2 regions of the Salinivibrio sp. PR919 genome follow, and region 1 is predicted to be linked to the other one. Evidence: predicted binding sites of a transcription regulator. Region 1 holds the regulator's gene; the other holds the start of a gene.

Region 1 (10,948 bases):
TTCGTCACGATAAATTGTGACTGAATCGACATAGATACACTGCACCTACGCGCATAATTCGGTAAAATGGGAGCTAATTCACAACCTAAGCACGGAGATGGCGTCCGTGCCATCTAGGTGTCAGCAAAAGGTGATGTAGTATGATGGTTCCATGGCAATCTGTGCCAGCCGAAACCTTGACCAATTTAATTGAGCACTTTGTGTTGCGGGAAGGGACAGATTACGGTGAGCAGGAAGTCAGCTTTGCTGAGAAAGTTGAACAAGTGCGCGAACAATTAAAATCCGGCGATGCCGTGATTGTATACTCTGAGCTGCATGAGACAGTGGATATTCGTCGTCAGCGCGATCTCAGACCGTAACACCGCCTCCCATTGTGGGCTGCGGTGTAAATTCAGACTGATCAATGACAGGGCTCGTCATGTCGGCTAAACACCCAATCATCGCTGTGACCGGTTCATCTGGCGCAGGCACAACCACGACCTCCGAAGCGTTTCGCAAGATGTTCAATATGATGAACATCAAAGCCTCTTGGTTAGAGGGCGATAGCTTTCACCGCTTCACGCGGCCAGAGATGGATGTTGAGATCCGTAAAGCACGTGAACAAGGTCGTCATATTAGCTACTTTGGCCCCACGGCCAACGACTTCCCACGCCTTGAGCAATTTTTTAAAGAATATGGCGAACAAGGCACCGGCAAGTATCGTCGTTATCTACACACCTTTGATGAAGCCGTGCCTTATAATCAAATGCCGGGCACCTTCACTCCCTGGCAAGATCTGCCTGAAAATACCGACGTATTATTTTATGAAGGCTTGCATGGCGGAGTGGTGGATGGTGACGTCAATGTCGCCCAACATGTTGATTTACTGATCGGCATGGTGCCTATCGTTAACTTGGAGTGGATTCAAAAGTTTGTCCGCGATACGCGCGACCGCGGCCATTCCCGCGAGGCCGTTACGGACTCCATTGTGCGTTCCATGGACGATTACTTGCACTATATTACGCCGCAGTTTTCTCGCACGCATATTAACTTCCAACGCGTCCCAACCGTAGATACATCTAACCCGCTGAATGCAAAAGGGATCCCGTCACTCGACGAAAGTTTTGTCGTGATCCGCTTTCGTGGCATGAAGAACGTCGATTTTCCTTATTTACTGCAAATGATCAGTGGCGCCTTTATGTCTCGGCACAACACGCTGGTCGTGCCCGGCGGTAAAATGGGATTTGCGATGGAGCTGATTATTCGCCCCTTGATCCAACAGTTGATTGAGAAAGGCAAGATAGGTTAAGCGCCGTAGCGCACTTAACGTGTATTACTTCTCAGGTCGTGATCTTAGCCACATTTTTGCCGAATTTTTAGGCGGTTGGCTTAGATCAAAATCAAGAAATCCAGATAGAAAAAAGATACACTCTTGTTAACATACAGTGAGCTTGTAGCCTGCGCCAAGACCTCGTATTCTGTGCATTGGACTGATGGGTTTCCATTCAGACAAAGACAGGACGTCGTTGCCGGGCAACACATGCAGAGGAAATAAGTTATATGGTTCCAGGAAAACCTCAAACAGACCCTACACTCGAGTGGTTCCTTTCACATTGTCATATTCACAAGTACCCGTCCAAAAGTACTCTGATCCATGCAGGGGAAAAGGCGGAGACCTTGTACTACATCGTGAAAGGTTCTGTGGCCGTACTAATCAAAGATGAAGAAGGCAAGGAGATGATCCTGTCTTACCTTAACCAAGGTGACTTCATCGGCGAACTTGGTCTGTTCGAAGAGGACCAAGAGCGCACCGCATGGGTACGTGCGAAATCACCTTGCGAAGTGGCAGAAATTTCATTCAAGAAATTCCGCCAGCTGATCCAAGTTAACCCAGACATTTTGATGCGTCTCTCCTCTCAGATGGCGCGTCGCCTGCAAGTGACCAGCCAGAAAGTGGGAGACCTTGCCTTCCTGGACGTGACCGGCCGCATTGCACAAACCCTACTGAACTTGGCGAAGCAACCTGACGCCATGACTCACCCTGACGGCATGCAAATCAAGATCACGCGTCAGGAAATCGGTCAAATTGTTGGCTGTTCGCGTGAGACGGTTGGGCGTATCCTTAAAATGCTGGAAGAGCAGAATCTTATCTCAGCTCACGGTAAAACCATTGTGGTTTACGGCACACGCTAATCCTCGCGTGTTGCGATAAAACCGGCGCTTTTGCGTCGGTTTTTTATTTTTATTGACTGGAAACTCATTACCTAAGTTCTACACTTCAAAAACGACCCATCTAACAACTGATTAACAGGATGTCGTTTATGAGAAGCTTACGTCACACCCTTGCTGCATTGCTACTCGCGGCGGTTTCTTCAACTGCTGCGGCGAATATCACCATTGTCCACCCAGAACCACGGGCTGGCTCTGCCCTCGATTTATACGCTATCGACTTGATTGAGTTTTTAGCGGAAAAATCGGGTGAGTCTGTCACGTTACAGGCCTTTCAAGGCCAAATTGGCTCTCAGTCTCGTAAAGTAGAAATGCTGAAACAAGGACGACTGACGGTAGATTGGCTCGGGGCCGACCGTACCCTTGAGTCAGAGTTACTTCCCATCCGTTATCCAGTTTTTCGGGGTCTCTTAGGCCATCGCTTGTTCATTACTAATCAAGCCACCGAACCCAAGCTTGCACAAATCAGTGACCAAGCAGGGCTCAATAATCTGACCATGATCCAAGGGCAAGGCTGGGCCGATGTGAAGGTCTTGCAGTCAGCGGGATTTCGGGTTCGAGAAATTTCAAGCTTTGAGAATATCTTTAAAGCCGTCGATACCGGACGGGCAGACCTCTTCCCGCGTGCGCTTATCGAACCTTTTAGCGAACTGGCAGAGCGACCTCAATATGCAAATCTGTTGGTCGATCCGCACTTAATGCTGATCTATCGCTTCCCGATGTTCTTGTTTGTATCGCCCCAAAACCCAGAGGTGGCGACCATGCTCAATGATGCCTTTGCGGCCGCCTATCAAGACGGATCCTTCATCGAATTTTTTGAGAATGCGCCTCTGGTAAAAGAGACCTTTGAGAAAGCCAATATTGGTGAGCGCACCTTTATTCGCGTCGACAACCCACATCTGAGTAATGAAACTCAGGCGATTGACGATAAATTCTGGCTCGATATTGAAAGTCGCTAAACACAGCCACCCAAAAAAGGAGAGCATCGCTCTCCTTTTCTTCTCTCGCCACTATTGATGCGTACTTTCAAAGATTTTATCAGCCGAGGCGGCGACAAAACCTTGATAAAGTTCACCGTCCGGAAGCGGATACCGTTTCGCAAACTCGTAGAACCCCCCCGGAATATCATGGCGTGCATCGCTAAATTGCACCGGCACGCGATCAGCCATCGTCGAGGATTGCTCCAAAAAGACTGATGCATCCCCTTTGACCTCCCCGCCAGATTCGTTAATGGTAAAACCATTTTGGCGCAAGGTATCGTTAACCGCTTGACAGCTATCATGGTTGTTCAGCTGATTCACGCTGACGGTAAAGTGGTTCGCCCCATAGCCATGCGCTGCCACCCAAGCTGCATATTCACTTTCATCCGCTAACGTCTTGTAGGTTTGCCAATCCAACTCCCACAAACGTCCTTGATGAAGAAAATCGCTCCCTTTCAGCGCATCATCGTCTACATTCGCCACTAAGTCGCGCACGATGGATTGCAATGTTGTCGAGCATTGGCCCACCATCAATTCACTAATAAACACTTTCGGCATCAAAGGGTCGGGATGCTCGTAGTGACGTGCGTTGAGCTTCTTCGCTTCAAAGGTGTACTCACCTTTCGGTTCATAGCCCAACGCAATAAAAGGACGGGCAAGCTTGTCCAGCCCTACATTAGGCAGTGCAAAGGTGCGCAGTGCAATGTGATCATTGATCAGGGGTTGGCCTTCTTCGAGCAACCCATGCACTTTCTGCGCAGAAGGGCAAAGACGCTGGGTGTAGTCTTGCCACAGTCTGTCAAATAACGCTTGGCAACTATCCATGTTGTTCTCCTTAATCAAGAGGCGTGATCCCCGGCGCAAAGCTCTCGGGCAAGGTGACCTGCTCGCCTTCCATCGATGCCATAGGGTAGGCACAATAATCGGCGGCATAATAAGCACTTGGACGCAGGTTACCCGACGCGCCCGGACCACCAAATGGTGCATCCCCACTGGCACCGGTCAATTGACGGTTACGGTTTACAATACCGGCGCGAATATGGTCAAGGAAGTATTGCCATTCACCATCGTCGTCACTGATAAGGCCTGCCGATAAGCCGTAGCGGGTATCATTCGCTTTCGTCAATGCATCGGCCATATCGGTGTAACGCTGCACCTGCAATAAAGGACCGAAGTATTCTTCATCGGGTAACTCGGCGATCCCGCTAACATCAATGATCCCCGGCGAGATCACGGCATCATGGCGATGTTCACAAGCGACGACTGGCTTGCCACCGAGATCGATCAGTTTTTGCTGAGTGGCTAAGATCCCTTCGGCTGCCGCCACAGAGATCTGTGCGCCCATAAAGGGCGCCGGATCATCGAATTGGCCGCCCACACGGATCGTTTTAGTCCACGCTGCCAAGCGCGCCAAGATCTTGTCACCCACCTCCCCTTTAGGAAGAAGCAAACGACGTGCACACGTACAACGCTGACCGGCACTGAGGTAAGCCGATTGAATAATGGTATAAACCGTGGCATCCACACCACTATGTTTATCACTGATAACCAGTGGGTTATTGCCCCCCATTTCCAATGCCAGCATTTTGTCCGGTTGGCCGGCAAACTGGCGATGGAGGATGTGTCCGGTGTTGGCACTCCCGGTAAATAGAAGGCCATCAATACCTCGCGCTTGTGCTAGCGCTTCGCCGGTATCACGACCCCCTTGCACCAAGTTAATCAGCCCAGCAGGTAGACCGGCTTCTAACCAGTAGCCAAGGGTTTGTTCAGCCACTTTAGGCGTCAGTTCGGATGGCTTGAAAACCACACTGTTTCCGGCCAATAGTGCCGGGACAATATGGCCATTAGGCAAGTGACCGGGGAAATTATACGGCCCAAACACTGCCATCACACCAAGGGGACGATGCCGCAGTACAGCTTGCGTACCATTGACGTCTTTTTCCCGCGATCCTGTACGTTCATGGTAAGCGCGCAGCGAAATGGCAATTTTACCCACCATGGCGCCCACTTCGGTTTTGGTTTCCCAAAATGGCTTACCGGTTTCTTCAGCGATGGTACGCGCCAGATCGTCGGTATTGGCTTTCACAATTTCAGCGAAGCGTTCTACCAAGGCTTGGCGCTCGGCAAAATCGGTATTCCGCCAAGTAAGAAAGGCTTGTCGTGCCGCGCTTACCGCTTGTTCAACCTGCGGTTTCGTGGCTTCATTGCCTTGCCAAATACAACGGCTATCAAAAGGGTTTAGCGAAGTCATGACGTCGCCTTCACCCGGCGTCCATTCACCATTGATCAAATGGCCTGCGGTTTGATGTGTCATCCTTACTCCTCCATCGCGATCAAACGGAGTCGATCGCCGTCTTTAACTTGCAGCGCTTCGGCAACCTCTGGCGCAATCACAACGTGATTGGTTTCCGGATCAAGTGCCGCTTTCGCCGCAGTCGCGCGGAAGCCCGCAAAATCGGTATTCGAAATTAAGTAGTGCTGAGCACTGCTATGCTCACGCACGCTAGCCGTCGCATTAAATGAATGGCGGACCGATTCGATATTGTGGCGCAAACACTCGACCGTTGGACCGGCATCAAAGATGTCCACATATCCTCGGCATGAAAAGCCTTCTTTCTCCAACAGACGCAGTGCTGGCCGTGTTTTCGGGTGCACTTGTCCAATCACAGCACGCGCTTCTTCACTCAACAGACTGACGTAAATCGGCAACTTAGGCATTAAGTCGGCAATAAACCCTTTCGCACCGATACCGGTTAGGTAATCGGCCAAAGTAAAGTCAATCGAAAAGAAGTTGTCCTTAAGCCACTGCCAGAACGGCGAATTGCCATCATCATCAGACACGCCACGCATTTCGGCAAAAATCACATCCGCAAAGCGCTCAGGAAACTCAGCGAGCATCAAGAAGCGACACTTGGAAAGCAGTTTACCGTTGAGGCCACCTCGAAACTCAGGACGCAAAAACAGGGTGCAAATTTCCGTCGCTCCGGTGTAGTTGTTACCAAACGTCAGCACTTCAACAATGTTATGGACATTGAGCTTGCGCGATGAGTGCACCACTTTAGTTAAGTGATAACTATAAAAGGGGCTATCGAGGCCGATTGCCGCCTCGATCCCCGTGGTGCCCGCAACCTCACCTGTTTCGGTATCTTCGGCCACCATCAGGTAGCCTTCCATGCCAGGGCTAGTGACGTGCTTGGCAAAGCTTTCTAGCGAATTGTTGATACGTCCTTGTAGCAAATCGGCATCAACCGGCAATGAGGTAAATCCATGACCGGACTCTTCCGCACACAACATCAGTGCATCAAAATCTGACGCACGGATAGGCCGAATAACTAACATCTCAAATCCCTCCGAGTGTAAAGGCCGCCTTATGCAGCAACGACCTTCGCAATAGCACGATCAAGGCGCGCCATACCTTCTTCAATATCCGCTTTGGTAATCACCAATGATGGGGTGAAACGCACCACATTCGGGCCCGCGACCAGCACCAGCAAGCCTTCCTCACCGGCCGCCACTAAGATGTCTCGCGCACGCCCTTCCCACTCCTTGTTGAGTGCCGCGCCAAGCAACAAACCTTTACCGCGCACTTCACTGAAGATGCCGTATTTATCGTTGATCGCTTCTAGACCATCGCGGAACCACTGTTCGCGCTCAATAACACCGTCAAGAACCTCGGGTTTGGTCACTTCGTCCACCACCGCTTCTGCGACCGCACATGCCAAGGGGTTACCGCCATAGGTTGAGCCATGCGTCCCCGGTTTCATGTGTGCCGCTAGGGCTTCGGTGGTCAACATGGCACCAATCGGGATCCCCCCACCCAGTGACTTAGCGGTGGCTAAGATATCGGGAGCGACGCCCGATTGTTGATACGCATAGAAGGTGCCCGTACGGCCATTACCGGTTTGCACTTCATCGAAGATCAGCAAGGCATTGTGTTTGTCACACAGCTCACGTACACCTTCCAAGAAACCCGGCTCTGGAGGAATAATGCCGCCTTCACCTTGCAGTGGCTCCATCATCACCGCACAAGTGCGATCGGAGATATGATCAGCCAGCGCTGCTAAGTCATTGTATGGCAGGTGGGTAATATCACCCGGCTTAGGACCAAAACCGTCAGAATAAGCAGGTTGACCGCCCACGGTGACCGTGAAGAAGGTGCGACCATGGAAACCTTTGCTAAACGCAATGATTTCGCTTTTGTGCTCGCCGTGTTCTTCTTTTGCCCAGCGGCGCGCCAACTTTAGCGCTGCTTCGTTCGCTTCGGCGCCAGAGTTTGCGTAGAAAACACGATCCGCAAATGACAACTCAGTGAGGCGCTTTGCAAGACGCAATGCAGGTGCATTCGTCATGACGTTGCTTAAGTGCCAAAGCTTTTGAGCTTGCTCAGTCAACGCATCCACCATGACGGGATGACAATGGCCCAAACAGCTCACCGCAATCCCACCCGCAAAGTCGACGTACTCTTGCCCTTCTTGGTCCCAAATGCGGGAGCCTTTGCCGTGATCTGGGATCATGGGCATCGGGTTGTAGCAAGGTACCATCACTTCATCAAAGAGTTTACGTTCTACTTTTTTGTCCATCGTCATCACTCAATCCTTCTGTGTTTTTTCCATGACGCATAGTATTTACATTCTTTTAACCGCGGCAATAGCAGATTATTTTTTCTTTTCAGCAGAATAACAAATACCATGCAAATTAGAGATATAGTTATGCACAAAGTGTGAGGCGAAAGAAGCGCCTAATCAGCAAGGCTGAGATGCCTGTAAGGCATGAGTGGTGCGGGATGACGGTGATGGCTGCATAAGGTTGCAGCCACTGATAATCACGTCAGAAAAAACGAAATGTGAAAATAGTGATAAAGATCGCTATTTTTTGTAACTATTGCTGTAAGAAATTCGCCAGTAAGTCATGGCCGTGTTCAGTCAAAATGCTCTCCGGATGGAATTGTACCCCCTCAATTGGCAGGGTTCGGTGCTTCAATCCCATAATGATTTGGCGACCATCGGGCTCAGTGGTGGTCGCTGTCACGGTCAAACAATCAGGCAGGGTTTGCGGGTCAACCACCAACGAGTGATACCGTGTGACGATAAACGGACTGGGTAAGCGGTTAAATACCCCTTGATGATCATGTTCGACCAACGACGTCTTACCGTGCATCACCGCATTGGCGCGGATCACCGACGCACCAAAGACCTGTGCAATGGACTGATGGCCAAGACACACGCCTAAAATCGGTATCTGTCCGGCAAAATGGCGAATGACCTCGAGAGAAATCCCCGCCTCATTCGGCGTACAAGGACCAGGAGAGATCACTAAATGGGAGGGCTCCATCGCCTCAATGTCTGCGATAGCCAACTCGTCATTGCGTTTAACACACACGTCCACGCCCAATTGGCAAAAGTACTGATAGAGGTTGTAGGTAAAGGAGTCGTAATTATCGATGATAAGAAGCACTGTGCTGCGCCATCCGATTGAAAACCGGAATGATGCTAACACAGTGCCTGACAAGCGTCATCCGCGGGCGGTGTTGCCACTGCCCGCAGTGATTAAATTAACGTAGTTGGCAACGGAAGCCGGTGTAACGGACCGACATGGGCTGACTCGCCGGCGCACTGCCACAATAGACGGGGATCAAACCCAGCGCTTTCACAGTGACCTCGATACGATCATCTTTATCAAGTTTCAGCCCTTTTACCAATGGGCTTTGCGTATCAAAGGTGCGTTGTGAGCGCCATTTCATCCAAGCGTGATCAGGACTTTTTTGTCCATTCAGCATCGGAATAATCGGCAAAATACTGCGGTTATTAATGGTAACCGATACAGGCACAACCGGATCCGGATACGCCAAAGACACAATCACAGGGTCATGATCTGACGAAGAGAACGGATTGGTCGATTTCACCAAATCCCCAGTGTAACGACGACCGTATTCAAACAAGGTGCTTTCGACCGAGTTGATGTGCCAGTCTTCCACACCGACGACTTTTTCCGCCAAGCTAGCGCTGGCGATGGCGTGGTCGAGACTCCCCAATTCACCCGAGTACGAGTAGGAATAGGCTTTATCACCCAATCGCGCCGTGGCGAGATTGATATAGCCCAGGCCTTTCTCTACCGCTTGTGCGGTCGGATGCATAGGTACACCGCGAATTTCCGTGCCTGCGGCTGTCATGATATCGCGCTGATTCGGCTGACGTTGGTAGTCGGTTAATACACGGACCGGATCTTCTTTCGCGTACGCATTGAGATCGCCAAGGATCAATACGTCTCCATCCAGCTGCTGCAGACGATCGCGTAATGTCACTGCCGCGGAGACACGGAAAGCATTACAATGTCCTTGTAAATCTGCGGTATCCGTCTCGAATTCACCCGCGATCCAATCTTCATAACAGCCTGATCCTTTCGACTTAAAGTGGTTAACCACAATATGTAACGGCTCGCCATTAATGCTAAACGCTTGCAGCAGGCTGTCGCGTTGATACTTATTAAGCTCGCGCGTTTCGCCCTCAGGGTTTTCACCACTTATATGCTGCTCGGGCATAGCAACCGCTTGTGCGTCACCGGCTAACGAGACTTTTGCAGGGCGGTAAATCATGCCGACCATGATCGCATCAGAGCCAAAAAACGCGCCCTGATTTTTCACCGCATCGCTAGGTTCAACAAACTGATAATGGTCTGCAGGATCCGCAAACTCTGCGTTGAGGTGGGTCACCAAATCGGCAATGGCGCTTCCAGCTTCAAACCCATTATTTTCAAGTTCCATCAAGCCAACGATATCAGCATCCATCGCGCGGAGGGCATTGACAATCTTGGTACGTTGGAGCTCAAACTCAGCGGCGGTTTTAGCGCCTCGGTTGCAACCACGCTTGGCGTCCGCATGGTCGCGATCTTTACAGGTGACATTTAAAGGGCCACCAATGGCGCTGGCACTGGTGAAATAGTTGAGTACGTTAAAGCTGGCGACTTTAATGTCGGTATTCGGTACCGTCGCGGGTGCATCTTGACGATCGTGAAGGTGTACAATGTCACCGGCGGTAATGGTGTTGGTCGCCACTAAACGGTACTGATCGTAGCTAAAGCCCATCACGCCAGACAAATGCTCAATACGATCGCCAATACGTAGATAGCCTTGCTCAGCGTCGAGTCCAGGGAAATAGGGAATTTGTCCATCTTTGGCTTTTTGATCACTTTCGATATAAAGCTGATTCGCCGCATTGTTCGCCGCAAGCGCTTTCGCTTCGTCGGTTAACGCTGGATAAAGTTGCGTGGGTTTAAATAAAGGAGTGCGGTGCGTTAACACCATATTGTTGCGAAACGCGTCGTAGTCAAAGCCAAAATTACGGGTGATCACCAGCTCACTGTCCGCGTCCATGGTCACATACATGCCTTCGTAACGCTCAAGTGCATCCTTTAACGACTCACCGTGATCCACACGAATGGCAGTCGGGGCCAACGGGCCATAATACGGGCCCTTAGCCACTTGATTATCGGTCACACCCAATTGCGTATGACCATAATACTCTTTGACCTTACCACTGGCACATAAGGTGTCACCGGGCTGCAAATTGAGAGCATCAGCGTCCCGCAAGTACACAAACAAGCCATCGGACGTGGCGCGATTGCCATCCCCTTGAGGATCTTGAATCCAAACCCCTTTATAAAGGCCTTGGGTCACCGCAGTGACCACACCTTGTACCGCATAGGTTTTATCGGAGCTGTATTTGCCCGCCGGGACCAATGGGCTGCGCTCACCGTCACCTTGG
Region 2 (4,689 bases), on a different contig from region 1:
CAAACCATGGATGTGCTGGGTTTTCGATGATTTCTACCAGCTTCTTGTCTGCCGACAAGCCCGATACAAGTAGACCGGTTTTTTCCAATTGTGGACGCAGCAAGTTATTCACTTCATAGCGATGACGATGGCGCTCGTGGATTTGAGTGTTGCCATATAGCTGATGCGCTTTAGACCCTTCAGACAGGTGGCAAAGCTGTGCGCCTAGACGCATGGTGCCGCCCAAATCAGAGGATTCGCTACGCTCTTCCACGTTACCTTCTTCATCGACCCACTCGGTGATCAGTCCCACCACTGGGTATTTGCTGTCTTTGCTGAATTCGGTGGAGTTAGCTCCTTCCATCCCAGCAACATTACGGGCGTACTCAATTAACGCCACTTGCATGCCTAAACAAATGCCAAGATAAGGCACTTTGTTTTCACGCGCATATTGTGCGGCAAGGATTTTGCCTTCGACGCCGCGATCGCCAAAACCACCCGGAACCAAAATCGCATCTAAACCATCGAGCAGCTCAGTGCCGCGGGTTTCGAGATCTTGTGAGTCAACATACTTGATGTTGACAGTCAGACGATTTTTCAATCCGCCATGCTTCAGCGCTTCGTTGACAGATTTATACGCGTCAGGCAGTTCGATGTACTTACCCACCATACCAATGGTGACTTCGCCCATTGGATTGGCTTCTTCGTAAATGACTTGTTCCCATTCAGACAGGTCGGCTTCTGGCGCTTGGATACCAAAGCGCTGACAAACCAAGTCGTCCAGCCCTTGAGAGCGAATCAATGAAGGAATTTTGTAGATTGAATCCACATCCTTCATGGTGATAACCGCTTTCTCTGGTACGTTACAGAACAGTGCAATTTTTGCACGCTCATTGGCTGGAATTGGACGCTCACTACGGCAAACAAGGACATCCGGCTGGATACCAATTGATAGAAGCTCTTTTACCGAGTGCTGGGTAGGCTTGGTTTTCACTTCACCCGCCGCTGCCAAGTATGGCACCAAGGTAAGATGCATAAACATCGCACGCTCACGACCGACTTCCACGGTCAGTTGGCGAATCGCTTCAAGGAATGGCAGTGATTCAATATCACCGACAGTGCCGCCAATTTCCACGATCACCACGTCGTGACCTTCACCACCGGCGATGATACGGTCTTTGATCGAGTTAGTGATGTGTGGAATCACCTGAATGGTGGCTCCCAGGTAATCTCCGCGGCGCTCTTTGCGCAGAACATCCGCGTATACGCGACCAGAGGTAAAGTTATTACGCTTGGTCATTTTGGTGCGGATAAAGCGCTCGTAGTGACCGAGGTCAAGGTCGGTCTCGGCGCCGTCTTCCGTGACGAATACTTCCCCGTGCTGGGTAGGGCTCATTGTCCCTGGATCCACGTTGATATAAGGGTCGAGTTTCATGATGGTGACGTTGAGGCCACGCGCTTCAAGAATGGCTGCCAATGAGGCTGCAGCAATACCCTTACCGAGGGAGGATACAACACCGCCCGTAACAAAAATGTAATTCGTCGTCATGCTAAACCTGAGAGTTGGATTTAGAGGAAATTAATGGAAATCTGGACGGGAAGTCATGATACCAGACCCCACTCACTCCCACAACGTGAAAACTATCACACACCATACTGTTTTTATTTGTCGCAAATCAATGATGAAACTTACAGCGTGTTGCTTTTTTCCTGCTTTTTGACCTGTTGCCACGCCGATTCCAGTTCATCTAACTGACATTCTTGAATATTTTTTTCATCATTGCGTAATTGAGTTTCAACTTGACGGAAACGTCGTTCGAATTTTTGATTCGCGTTACGCAACGCGGATTCCGCATCCGTGCCTACGTGGCGTGCCAGATTCACCACCGAAAATAATAAATCGCCGATTTCTTCTTCCACCCGCGCGGGGTCTACCGGCGTGATTGCCAGTTCTTGCTCAACCTCGGCAATTTCTTCGCGCACTTTATCGAGCACCGGCGCTACCGCATCCCAATCAAACCCCACTCGCGCACAACGCTTTTGCAGTTTGTGCGCACGCACCAGTGCGGGAAGGCCTAACGTAACGCCGTCTAATACGCTAGTGGGTTGTTCTGACGCCGCCTTGTCGGCACGCTCCTGCGCTTTAATCCCTTCCCAGTCAGGGCCGTGCAGCGGTTCACCTTGGCTGTCTTTAGACCCAAAGACATGCGGGTGACGACGGGTGAGCTTGTCACAAATCGCCCCCACGACGGCATCAAAATCAAAGCGATTTTGCTCGCGTCCCAATTGACTGTAGAACACTATTTGAAAGAGTAAATCGCCTAATTCATCTTTTAGGTCCGACCAGTGTTCACGCTCAATGGCATCGGCCACTTCGTAGGCTTCTTCGAGCGTGTGAGGCACGATAGAGGCAAAGGTTTGGGCTTTGTCCCAATCGCACCCTTTTTGTGGGTCGCGCAAGGTCGCCATGATAGTCAGTAAATCGTCAATCGACGCCATACTTCGTTATCCTTAAAAAAACGCCCTGTCGATAACAGGGCGTGATGTTTATCTGAGTCGTTTGGCCTCTACCACATCCTTGACTTGCTCCAACCGATTCACAATTCGGCTAAGCGTGTCGAGATCGGAAATCTCTAAATCAAAGTCCATGATAGACATCTGCTTTTTGTAATCGACGCGGCTTTGCATGCCCGCAACGCGGACTTTTTCATTACTGAGCACGGTATTAATGTCTTTGACTAACCCGGTACGTTCATTGGCGGATAAGCGAATGCGCACATGGTATTGCCCGACATGCCCTTTTCCCCAAACGGTGGCGATGATTCGCTCCGGCGCATGGTGACGAAGTTCGTTGAGTTGCTCACAATCCGCACGGTGTACTGAAATACCACGTCCTTGGGTCACAAAGCCCATAATGTCATCACCCGGTAGCGGCTGACAGCAACGCGCGAGGTGGGTCATCAGGTTATCAACCCCTTCAACCACCACCGCATCACGATGGGTTTTTCCACCTACGGTTTTTTGTTCACTTTGCTGAAGTTTTTCCAGCAACTGTTGCTCTTCTTCTTCCAAGCTTGGCTTGTTGATCAGGCTGTTAATGTGATTAACCACCTGATTGATGCGCAGATCGCCACTTCCGACCCCCGCATACAGCTCTTCCAGTGAATTCACATTGAAGCGCTTGAGCGCCAAACTCGCATCTTTACTGGCACCGCCAATTTTTTGTAGTTCGGTATCGAGAATTTCTTTACCCGCGGCAATGTTTTTATCTCTGTCTTGTTTGCGGAACCAAGCATTGATTTTTGCCCGCGCTCGGCTCGAATTCACAAAGCCTAAGCTTGGGTTCAGCCAGTCACGTGAGGGGTTAGGCTCTTTTTGGGTGATAATTTCAACCTGATCCCCCATTTGCAAGTGATAGGTGAAAGGCACAATGCGTCCTTCTACCTTGGCACCAATGCAACGATGGCCAACTTCGGAGTGAATGTGGTAGGCAAAGTCGAGCGGCGTCGCACCGCTTGGCAGGTCGACCACATCGCCACGCGGCGTAAAGGCATACACGCGATCATCAAAGACTTGGCTGCGCAACTCATCCAGCATTTCGCCTGAGTCGGACATCTCTTCTTGCCACGCCAAGAGTTTTCGCAGCCAGGTAATTTTCTCATCATAGCCACTGCGTCCACTGGCCGAGCCTTCTTTGTACTTCCAGTGCGCCGCCACCCCGAGCTCCGCATCATCATGCATTTGACGGGTGCGAATTTGAATTTCGACCGGTTTGCCTTCCGGCCCCAATACGACGGTATGAATCGACTGATAACCGTTGGGTTTGGGGTTGGCGACGTAATCATCGAACTCTTTCGGCAAGTGACGATATTTGGTGTGCACCGCGCCCAATGCGGCGTAACAGTCTTGTAGTTCTTCGGCGATAATGCGCACCGCACGTACATCAAACAGCTCATCAAACTGCAGATTTTTTTTCTGCATTTTGCGCCAAATACTGTAGATATGCTTGGGACGGCCATAGACTTGCGCGTTGATGTGTGAGGCTTCCATCGCCTGCTGCAGATCAGTGACAAACGCGGTAATGTAGTTTTCGCGATCGATACGCCGTTCAGCCAGTTGCTTCGCGATTTGTTTATAGGTCTGCGCATGCTGGTAGCGGAAGGCGTAGTCTTCGATTTCCCATTTTAACTGACCGATACCGAGACGGTTGGCCAAGGGTGCATAGATGTTGGCACTCTCTTTCGCCGCCTGCAAACGCACCTCTTCCGGTGCATCTTTAACTTCACGCAGATAGCAAATACGCTCAGCCAGCTTGATCACCACGCAACGGAAATCTTCGACCATAGACAGTAACATGCGGCGAACATTATCCACCTGTGCTGAGGTTGCTTCGGCATCGGTTTGGGTATTCAAATGACGGATGGCGGCAGTTTGCTGCACGCCCTCAATCAGTTTGACAATCGCGGGCGAATAGCGCTCTTCCAAGGTATCGAGCGCCAGCAATTTGGCTTCCACCACCGGGAAGAAGAGCGCGGCGAGGAGCGTGTCGGCGTCCATACTCAGGGTCACCAAGATTTCAATCATCTCTCGGCCACGCCACAGCGGTTGGCTCAGCGCCGTTTCATCCCCTAACGTACGACAATAATTGTACCCATCCAGCAGTGCTTGAGCGGTTGAGGCGTCTTGTCCTAACCGCGCAATCCAAGTTTG

The links. Region 1 encodes CRP, which controls carbon source genes, mostly activating them, when cyclic AMP is high. Its sites were predicted from a motif close to TGTGANNNNNNTCACA; they were not measured.
Region 2: the regulator CRP is predicted to act here: its motif matches at 1,613-1,628, upstream of BZG83_RS07285 (CTP synthase).

The regions. Positions count from the first base shown of each region.
Region 1 covers NZ_MUFL01000021.1:14,280-25,227, forward strand. The annotation lists gene BZG83_RS05955 (YheU family protein) at 141-359, shown strand; gene BZG83_RS05960 (phosphoribulokinase) at 419-1,288, shown strand; gene crp (cAMP-activated global transcriptional regulator CRP) at 1,540-2,172, shown strand; gene BZG83_RS05970 (hypothetical protein) at 2,301-3,167, shown strand; gene BZG83_RS05975 (DUF1338 domain-containing protein) at 3,219-4,013, opposite strand; gene astD (succinylglutamate-semialdehyde dehydrogenase) at 4,024-5,502, opposite strand; gene astA (arginine N-succinyltransferase) at 5,505-6,527, opposite strand; gene BZG83_RS05990 (aspartate aminotransferase family protein) at 6,557-7,774, opposite strand; gene BZG83_RS05995 (anthranilate synthase component II) at 8,067-8,642, opposite strand; gene BZG83_RS06000 (ExeM/NucH family extracellular endonuclease) at 8,740-10,948, opposite strand, start outside.
Region 2 covers NZ_MUFL01000027.1:26,138-30,826, reverse strand. The annotation lists gene BZG83_RS07285 (CTP synthase) at 1-1,528, opposite strand, end outside; gene mazG (nucleoside triphosphate pyrophosphohydrolase) at 1,669-2,478, opposite strand; gene relA (GTP diphosphokinase) at 2,527-4,689, opposite strand, start outside.